DNA from 3 places in the Rossellomorea sp. NPDC071047 genome. Region 3 is predicted to be linked to each of the others. Evidence: riboswitches for the same ligand, from Rfam matches in the RefSeq annotation. Region 3 holds a riboswitch; each other region holds the start of a gene.
What was found. A riboswitch is a leader RNA that binds a small molecule or an ion and turns the genes downstream of it on or off. The one in region 3 is predicted to bind S-adenosylmethionine.
Positions count from the first base shown of each region.

Region 1: another riboswitch for S-adenosylmethionine. It lies ahead of ACQKFO_RS15665 (sugar ABC transporter substrate-binding protein); the one in region 3 lies ahead of ACQKFO_RS13095 (homoserine dehydrogenase).
Region 2: another riboswitch for S-adenosylmethionine. It lies ahead of ACQKFO_RS18410 (2,3-diketo-5-methylthiopentyl-1-phosphate enolase); the one in region 3 lies ahead of ACQKFO_RS13095 (homoserine dehydrogenase).

Region 1 is NZ_JBNNJT010000004.1:286,010-289,291, forward strand. Features, by position in the region: gene ACQKFO_RS15660 (sugar ABC transporter ATP-binding protein) at 1-485, opposite strand, end outside; gene ACQKFO_RS15665 (sugar ABC transporter substrate-binding protein) at 502-1,587, opposite strand; SAM riboswitch class I at 2,082-2,188, opposite strand; gene ACQKFO_RS15670 (CTP synthase) at 2,531-3,282, opposite strand, start outside.
Region 2 is NZ_JBNNJT010000005.1:361,526-364,807, forward strand. Features, by position in the region: gene ACQKFO_RS18400 (carbon-nitrogen family hydrolase) at 1-384, opposite strand, end outside; gene ACQKFO_RS18405 (pyridoxal phosphate-dependent aminotransferase) at 507-1,691, shown strand; SAM riboswitch class I at 1,742-1,844, shown strand; gene ACQKFO_RS18410 (2,3-diketo-5-methylthiopentyl-1-phosphate enolase) at 1,958-3,172, shown strand; gene ACQKFO_RS18415 (2-hydroxy-3-keto-5-methylthiopentenyl-1-phosphate phosphatase) at 3,172-3,282, shown strand, end outside.
Region 3 is NZ_JBNNJT010000003.1:203,056-206,337, forward strand. Features, by position in the region: gene ACQKFO_RS13095 (homoserine dehydrogenase) at 33-1,280, opposite strand; SAM riboswitch class I at 1,431-1,540, opposite strand; gene ACQKFO_RS13100 (DUF2254 domain-containing protein) at 1,800-3,185, shown strand.

The DNA of each region.
Region 1 (3,282 bases), on a different contig from region 3:
TGAAGCAGGCTCCTGGCAATGAGCACCAGCTGCTTTTCAGCGAGACTTAAGTGTGACGCCGGCTGCCAGAGGGGTATCGCTTCTGCCCCAATTCGTCTAAGTGCCACCCACGCTTCATTCTTTAATGACTTTTTGGTAATAAAGAAGGAGCCTTTTTGTGAGAACTGATCAAGGACGATATTTTCCGCTACAGAAAGTTCCGGGACAATGGCCGTGTCCACTTCCTGGTATACGCAATGGATGCCATGCTCCTTCGCTTCTTTCGGAGATTGATAGTCTCTTTTTTCGGAGTGAAGGATGATGTCTCCGCTGTCCTGTACATAGGCTCCTGATAAAATCTTCATTATCGTGCTTTTCCCTGCGCCATTCGCCCCCAACACAGCATGAACCTCTCCCTCTTTCACATCGAAGCTTGCAGCCTTTAGGGCTTTCACTCCTGAGAAGGTTTTATTGATATCAATCATTTCTAACAGTGGAGACGTCATCGTTTCTAACTCCTTTCTACTCTGTGAACGATCCTTCAAGGTTTTTCAATTCATCTGTATAGCCTTGCTCACTTGCTCCCCAGCCATCTACATGCTCGTGTAATTGATCGGTCGTGATCGTTTCTTCAGGCAATGCTTCCTTTTCAATAAAGACCGGCTCAAGCTTTACTTTTTCAGGCGTTTCTTGGCCACCCAGCTTCTGATATAAGAAACGGACCTGCACGCGGCCGATATCTTTCGGGTCAACTGCTGCTGAAGCAACCCACGGGCTTCCATCTTTTTGAATGATTTGCAGGTCTTCATCACTCATGTCGATTCCATAGACTTTTATTTCGTCTCTCCCTGCTGCTTCGATTGCCCGGACGGCACCTTTTGCAAATTCATCCCAGGCTGCCCAGACAGCATCGATGTCCCCTTTGTTCGGATACTGTTTCAGAATCGCCTCCATTTGTGCCTGTGTATCCAGTGCTGTATTCTGAGTAGCCGCTCCAAAGGCCGCCACCTCTTTAATATCAGGATTTTTTTCTAAAAATTGCTGATAGGCCACTTGGCGTCTTTCCATCGGGGCAAATCCTGCAACCCAAATCTTCACGATCTCCCCCTTGCCGCCAATCTCATCTGAAAGCTTCGTCAAGGTTTGTTCAGCCATTTGTTGGTCCCCCTGCTCGAGCACGGTCACCTCTTCTGAAGCAACATCCGCATCAAACACGACAACCGGAATGTTTTGTTCCTTCGCCTTTTCCACCCCTGATTGCAGCGCTTCCTTCGTTCCATGATCGATGAGGATCCCATCAAACTTTTGATTGATGGCCGCATCCAGGTTGGAAGACATTTTTGCCAGGTCTCCTTCAGACGTAAATACTTGAACCTTTCCTCCAAACTTTTCCACCTGCTCTTTGACACCTTCTATGTATTGAGCGGAAAAAGTCCCTAAATTGATTTGCATAATAAGTGCGATCTTTTTATTGGCTAACGGATGATCGGAAGTTGCTTCCTTCTTATCTCCACTGTCTGCGTCCGCCTCCTGGGAAACCTTTGGCTGACAAGCCACTAAACTGAGAATAAGTGCGAGTAATACGAGTATTGATGCTGCTTTTTTCATCGTTCTTTTCTCCTCCCGAGGTGATTTGCCTCAATTTTTTTTAATACTCTTTTCATAAAGATAGTTGTTGTTTTAAAACCGGGATCTGCAAAGGCTCTGTCAACCAGTATGTGCTGGATGGTGAGACAGAGCTCAGTAGGACAGAGAAATCTAAAAAGCATCTCTACTTTAAAAGCTATTATCGACCTCCGTACATCTGAAAAATGCAGTTTTTCTGTCTTGTAGGTATTTATATTTGTCTATTTTTCATGACTCATGCTTAGAGTTGATTGGAGCGGAAGGTGCTCGACTCCTGCGGGTATAGCGGGAAAGTTGAGACCCCACAGGGCAAAGCCCGAGGAGGCTCAACTCACGCCCCGCGGAAAGCGAGCGCCTGGAGCCCTGAAATCAACCAGCACTTTCCCTTTAAAAGCAACTAAGTTTACGAAAACAGTCTTTGCAAATAAAAAACCCCTTTTCCCAAGAGAAAAGAGGTTTATGTATAAATAAACGTACTCTTATCACTCAGGAAATTCTTCCTGCAGGTTTTAGCACCTTTCCGCTTAAACGGTAGGTTGCCGGGCGTCATCGGGCCAGTCCCTCTGCCAACTCTTTATAAGAGAATATGAAATTTGATATAGTTCGCATGCGCTATAAACGATATATTAACGATATGTGGGAATATTGTCAATATTCTTTTTAGGAAAATTTTCTAGACAGGAATAAAGAGGAGATTCACGAAATTTGTCGTTTATTGTAGAACGGTCGATATCCTGAAAATTAGGTTGATATATTGAAAATACGGTTTATAAAATTGAATAACGGTCGATATTTCGGATTGACGGTTGATAAATCTCAATAACGGTCGATAAATTCATATCCCCCTTAAAAATCGGACACCTGCACCATATAAAATAAAAAAACCGCCCTCCCAAACCAGGGAGAGCAGTTCCAAAATCAAATCTTATTTCTCACCATACGCAAGTGACGCTTCCACGAAGTCTCTGAATAGAGGCTGTGGACGTGTCGGGCGTGATGTGAATTCAGGGTGGAATTGAGATGCGACGAACCATGGGTGGTCGCTTAGCTCAATGATTTCTACAAGACGGCCATCAGGGCTTGTGCCTGAGAAGATGAAGCCGGCTTTTTCCATTTGCTCACGGTAGTGATTGTTGAATTCGAAGCGGTGGCGGTGGCGCTCGTAAACCACTTCTCCATCGTAGGCTGTATAGGCTTTTGAACCTTTTGTCAGCTTACATGGGTATAGTCCTAGGCGCAGTGTTCCACCAAGATCTTCGATGTCCTTTTGTTCCGGTAAAAGGTCGATGACAGGGTATGGCGTTTCAGGGTTCAACTCTGCTGAGTGAGCTCCTTCCAAACCAAGTACATTACGCGCATATTCTACAGATGCCAGCTGCATTCCAAGGCAGATTCCAAGGAAAGGTACCTTGTTTTCACGGGCATATTGAGTGGCAGCGATTTTCCCCTCTACTCCACGGTCACCGAAACCGCCTGGTACAAGGATTCCATCTACATCTGCCAGTTTTTCTGCTACGTTTGCGCTGTCGATCAGCTCAGAGTTCAACCATCTTACCTCGATGTCGCTATCGAAATGATAACCGGCATGACGAAGGGCTTCCACTACTGAGATATACGCATCCTGAAGCTCAACATATTTCCCTACCAGGGCGATTCTTGTTTTACGGGACAGGTTTT
Region 2 (3,282 bases), on a different contig from region 3:
ACCAGGAAGTAAATAATGATGTTCATCCATCAGCTTAAACAAGTGAAGCTTCGAATACTTTTTCACCAACTCGCCTTTTGAATTCGTAACTAGAAGGGTATTGGACACCCCATCCTGCGTTTTCTCTGCAACAGAACCACCTACAATGTGAATGGAATATTTATTTGACAAGGCAGACAGGAAGGAGGTTGAATCCTTTGCTCCGTCATCAGCGATTTCATCCATTCTTGTAAGGTCATATCCAGTCGTCCAAAGCTCAGGGAGCACAACTGTATCACAGCCTTCTTCACTAGCTTTTTTAACCCATCGTTCTACTTTTTTCTTGTTTTCTTCGGGATGTCCGAACACAATATCGATTTGTGCAAGACCTAACTTTTGAATCATTTCTTTCACCTCATTAATGACTTTTTGGAATTTATTCCTTTACATTCTTTATTTCCCGTTATATCATTTGTGACTAGAATTTGAAAGTAATTAATTTTCAAAAAAATGTAGTGGGTGAGTGTATGAAAACCTTTGGAAAGGCAAAACGATTAGATTTATTACCTGAACAATTTTTCGCATCCCTGGCAAAAACAGTGAATGCTGTTGTCAAAGAGGGACATGATGTCATTAATTTGGGACAGGGAAATCCGGATCAACCGACTCCTCCACATATTGTGGAGAAACTGACAGAAGCAGCAGCTTCCCCGTCCAATCATAAGTATCCTCCATTTCGCGGCTTACCGTCCTTTAAAGAGGCGATTGCTGCATTCTACCTGCGTGAATATGATGTGGAATTAGATCCGGAAACAGAGGTAGCCGTTCTGTTCGGAGGAAAGGCCGGGTTAGTTGAAATCCCTCAATGTTTATTGAATCCTGGTGATGGGGTATTGGTGCCCGATCCCGGTTATCCCGATTATTTATCAGGGGTAGCATTGGCAGAAGCTCGTATGATTAAAATGCCTCTGCGAGAGGAGAATGGCTTTCTGCCTGATTATAGTGAACACTCCCGTAATGAGCTGGAAAATGCGAAGCTAATGTTTCTGAACTACCCTAATAACCCTACTGGAGCGATCGCCACAGAATCATTCTTTGAAGAAACAGTCACTCTTGCCAATCAGCATGATATATGTGTTGTACATGATTTTGCCTATGGAGCTATTGGGTTTGATGGAAATAAGCCCATAAGCTTCTTGGAAACAGATGGAGCAAAGGATGTGGGGATCGAGATTTATACATTATCGAAAACGTATAATATGGCTGGCTGGAGAGTGGGGTTTGCAGTAGGGAATAAGAGTGTCATAGAAGCGATCAACCTCCTGCAAGATCACTTATATGTGAGTCTGTTCGGTGCTATTCAAGAAGCGGCTGCCACTGCCCTTTTAAGTTCCCAGGAATGTGTAGATTCTCTGGTTTCAACATACGAAGAAAGGAGAAAACTATTAATCTCCGGACTTCAGGATATAGGGTGGGATGTAAAAGCTCCACAAGGTTCCTTCTTCGCCTGGTTAAAAGTACCTGATGGATTCAGCTCTGTAGAGTTCTCTACTTATTTACTTGAAAAAATCAAAGTCGCTGTAGCCCCGGGTGTAGGCTTTGGAGAATTCGGAGAAGGGTATGTACGTGTAGGACTATTAACCACAAACGAGCGGATAAAAGAAGCGATTTCACGTATAGAAAATTTAGAATTATTCAACAAAAGGGATTGACAGAATTTGAAATTGGTGCAATAATCCAACTGAAATAATGAATAATGAAATTCTTATCAAGAGCAGGCGGAGGGACCAGCCCTATGAAGCCCGGCAACCGACTTATTCAAGCACGGTGCTAATTCTTGCAGCAATAAAGCTGACAGATAAGAAAGAGTGACTTTATCAAACCTCTTCTTATTTGGAAGAGGTTTTTTTGTTTGCCCAGGCGTATGAAATCAACTTGCGGCTAAAAATAGCATAATTAAAAAGGAGGCAGGACAACAATGAGTGAAGTGATAGCCACATATGAAATAAAGGGAAAGAGTGGTTCATTCGAGAAAAAGGCAGAAGGGATCGCCCTGGGATTGACGGTCGGTTCATGGACGGACTTACCTCTCCTGGAACAGGATCAATTGCGGAAGTACAAGGGGAGAGTCGTTTCCGTGAAGGAGTGGGAAGAGGAAGGCGGCTCCCGGGGTGAAGTGCAGATCGGCTATCCCGGTCATAATTATTCCAATGATATTCCGGCCATCCTCACTACGGTATTCGGGAAGCTTTCCCTGGATGGTGAAGTGAAATTAGTAGATATAGAGTTTTCCAGTGACTTGAAAAAAGCCTATCCTGGACCACGGTTTGGAATAGAAGGAATCAGGGAGCTAACGGGTGCACAAGACAGACCCCTGTTAATGAGCATCTTTAAAGGCGTAATCGGCAGGGATCTTACTTACCTTGAAACTCAATTAAGGGCACAGGCTCTCGGGGGAGTCGATGTAGTAAAAGACGATGAGATTCTTTTTGATAATTCACTGACACCTTTCGCTGAGAGGATCAGTATAGGGAAAAGAGTATTACACGAGCTGTATGAAGAGACAGGTAAGAAAACATTGTATGCTGTAAACCTGACAGGAAGGACTTCAGAATTACGTGATAAAGCAAGAAAAGCACGTGAGCTTGGAGCCCATGCCCTTTTATTCAATGTATTCTCTTACGGACTGGATGTTCTCCAGGAATTGAGGGAGGACCCTGAAATCGGATTGCCTATTATGGCCCATCCTGCATTCGCAGGTGCTGTTGCTTCATCTCCTGCATATGGTGTGAGTTATTCTCTATGGTTAGGGAAATTCTTAAGAATGGCCGGAGCTGATTTTTCTTTATTTCCATCTCCATACGGAAGCGTCGCATTAGATAAGAATCAAGTCCTGTCGATCAGCCATGAGTTAACGAAGGATGACGATCATCTAAAACGAGCATTGCCCGTACCGTCAGCAGGCATCCACCCTGCGCTTGTTCCGCTTTTGATAAAGGATTTTGGTTTAGATTGTGTCATTAATGCAGGCGGTGGCATCCATGGCCATCCAGATGGGGCAATTGGAGGGGGGAAGGCATTCATCCAAGCAATTGAAGCAGTTTTAAGGGGAGAGTCTCTCTCAGATGCAGCAGATACCCATAGTGAGCTCCGTAAAGCACTATCCCAGTGGGGAGAGGAGGTAAAGGTATAGTGACGCGTCCGGTCATTTTCTGTGATTTTGATGGCACGATTACAGAAACCGATAATATCATATCGTTGATGAAATCCTTTGCTCTTCCAGAATGGGAACGTATCAAAGAC
Region 3 (3,282 bases):
TTCCATCAGATCTTATTTATTAAAGATTACTTCTAAGAAACTCCAACGCCAGTTTTCACTTCATTTTCCAACGGAATTTCTTTTAAAATAGGAACAGCTTGGATATGGTCGTGTGTCCCAAGGAGCGATTCCAGTGTCTCTTTCCTTCCTTCAACAAATACGTACAAGTAATCGCCCAGTTGAATACGATCCTTTAATATGAACGACGGGATCCAGTTTTGATACTCATCATTTTCACGGATTCTTAAGACCCACTGGTGGCTGCTCTCATCAAGGACCTCTCCCGTATTCACGGTACTTTCGGCAGAGTCTGTATACTTTCTCTCTATCAACGACAGAAAATCCTCTACCATGGCGCTTCCCGTAGGCAATTTTCCAGCGCCTGGACCAAGCAGGGTGATCCTTCCTACAAGACTACCCTTTAGGGATATGGCATTTTCCACATCCTCCACTCCGTAAAAAGGATGGGTATGATGGACAAGGATAGGCTCTACTTCTCCTTTGATATGATCGATGGAATCCCGCCGGAGAGAACCTACATGCTTAAACCGTAGTCGAAAGGATTCCGCTGCCTGGAGCCATTCTGCAGTCAGATGGGAAATCCCCTTTCGTCGAATATTTTTCCAATCGGGCTGTCTGCCAAAGGCCGTTTGACTTAAAATAAGCAATTTATAGAATGCATCATGTCCTTCGATGTCATTTGTCGGGTCGGCTTCTGCGTATCCTTTCTCCTGAGAAATCTTTAAGGCTGTATCAAAGGCAAGACCTCTTTTTCTCATTTGAGATAATATGAAGTTGGACGTCCCATTCAGAATCCCTTGAATTTGTCTGATCTCATTCACCTTCAGAAGCTGCCTGATACTGCCGATCACAGGAATCCCTCCGGCTGTCGTCGCTTCAAATCCGACCGATACTCCCTTCCTTTTCGCCTTCTCCAATAGCTCAGGACCATATTTGGCAAACATCGCTTTATTGGCCGTGACAATATGAATCCCCTTCTCAATGGCTTGTGTTAAATACGTATAGCTCGGTTCTTCCCCCACGATCGCTTCAAAGATAACGTGCAGGTCCGTGATATCCAGGATTTCTTGGAAATCCGTTGTGACGTTGATGGATGATTCAATCCTTCGCTCCTTTGTGGGATCTTTAATAAGGATTGCCTTTACCTTCACCTCTTTACCCAGTACTTCTTTCAATCTGTCCTGATGAGTATCGATTGCTTCACAGACCCCTTGCCCTACTGTTCCGAACCCCAGAAGTGCCACATTAATCGCTGACATCATTCAGCCTCCTTTTATCGATTTTCCACTTGATACGCAAGAATATTTCATTACAGTTGAAGATCCACTTGAGGAATGCGAGCGGAAAAGAAAAAGGTATACAGAAAAGCCCTCTTCTTTTAAGAAGAGGGCTAAATGAGCATGCTCCTCCCCTTATCTTCCAGATCCTATCGAATCTGTAGGAATTGGCACCTTTGCAGTCTGATCCTGCAGGTTGCCGGGCTTCATCGGGCCTATCCCTCCGCCGCTCTTGATAAGAGATATAATGTTTCGTTTTGGTATTACTTGCTATTTGAGTATGAATTGGATTATAAAGGGGATTTATTCCCTCGTCAATACTATTTTTAGTATTTTTAAAAAATTCTTTCAAATATCATAGACGATTATATTTCCGATCGGTTTACTTGAAATTCAGCATCGTCTAAGAACCTATAAATCTATTTTGCAAAGAGACGTTTTAACATGTTCTGGCAGGGAAAACTAATCCATATCCCTTTATTGAAAGGAAACAGATCAATTATGTTGAAAAAAATGCTCCCCTTATCCATCAGAAAATATATGGTTATGTCCAAACGACAGAGAATGCGTGAGATTCGGTTGACCATATGGTATATGCCGTTCTTTTATATTTGTTTTTCCATACTGCTTGTAGCACTCACCCTCTATATAGATCTGTATGCCGACATCTCTCAGTATACATCCGATTTCTTAAGTATGGATGCATCTGTTACACGCATGCTTGTCAGTACACTCATCGGGGCTATCCTGACGCTCAGTGCTTTCACCTTGAATTCACTGCTTGTTGTACTCACTATGTTCAGTGGTCAATTTTCCCCCAGGATGCTCCTGGACTTCATTTCGGACAAACAAACACAGCATGCCCTTGGTATCTTTAATGGCAGTTTTGTATATGTACTGCTCCTCTTTCTTTTTATCGGAGACTCAAAGGAGGAACTGTTCGTTGCTGCGCCGATCATGACAATCGGACTTGCATTCCTTACTGCTGTCACATTTATCTTCTTCATTAACCATGCTTCCACCTGGATGCAGGTGCACAATATTACGTACAATATGAAGCAGGTATCTGAAGTGATGATCAATCAGACGTTAAAAAATGATTTAGAAACCCATCGAACAACAGAAAATGGCGACCTTATGGAGAATGAGAAGGAGAACATCATTCACTTACAGGCAAGGGAATCAGGCTATATTCAGTTAATCGATTTCCATGGAATAATCGAACGGGCTATGCAGGATAACCTCATCATTCAGCTTCATTACAAAGTCGGAGATTATATATTGGCCGGCAATAAAATCATGAGTATTTGGGGACCTGAGACCAACGATATTTCGGATGGTTTCTATCTCACTTTCATTGAAATGGGGCATAAAGAGACCGAAATCCAGGACCTGCAAATGGGGATTCACAAGCTGGCTGAAGTGGCGATCAAAGCACTCGGGAATGATGATCCAAAAACGGCCTCTAATACGATTGATCAGATGGCTGACCTTATGCTGACGGTGGAGGATCACTTATCCTTCACTCCTTATTTGATCGACCGGGAGGGAAGAGTCCGGGTTATTCTCCAGTCCGAAGCATTTGATTATTACTTGTACCGCGGGTTTGGCTATATTCGACATTATGCCAAAGACAATCATTTAATCATTACTGACATTGTGCGGGCACTGGCACTCATTGCCGAATCCATCCAGCCATCCAAACACAAGGACATATGGGAATTTGCCTGTAATACCATTGATCATATTGAAAGGGAGGTCATATACGAATTAGATAAAACCTTTCTTCTTCAAGAGGTTCATAAGCTGGCACGTCTCACTGAAAACCTAAGGGAATATAAGAAAATCGAAAGTAAATTCTATCCTTCTGCCAATGAAAATACGTAAAAGAGACTGGGCAAAACTAAAAAACCACGGTATAAAGAAGAATAATAGAAGTGTGGGTTCTTAATACCGCTAATGATTTCCGTGCAAGACTACGCTT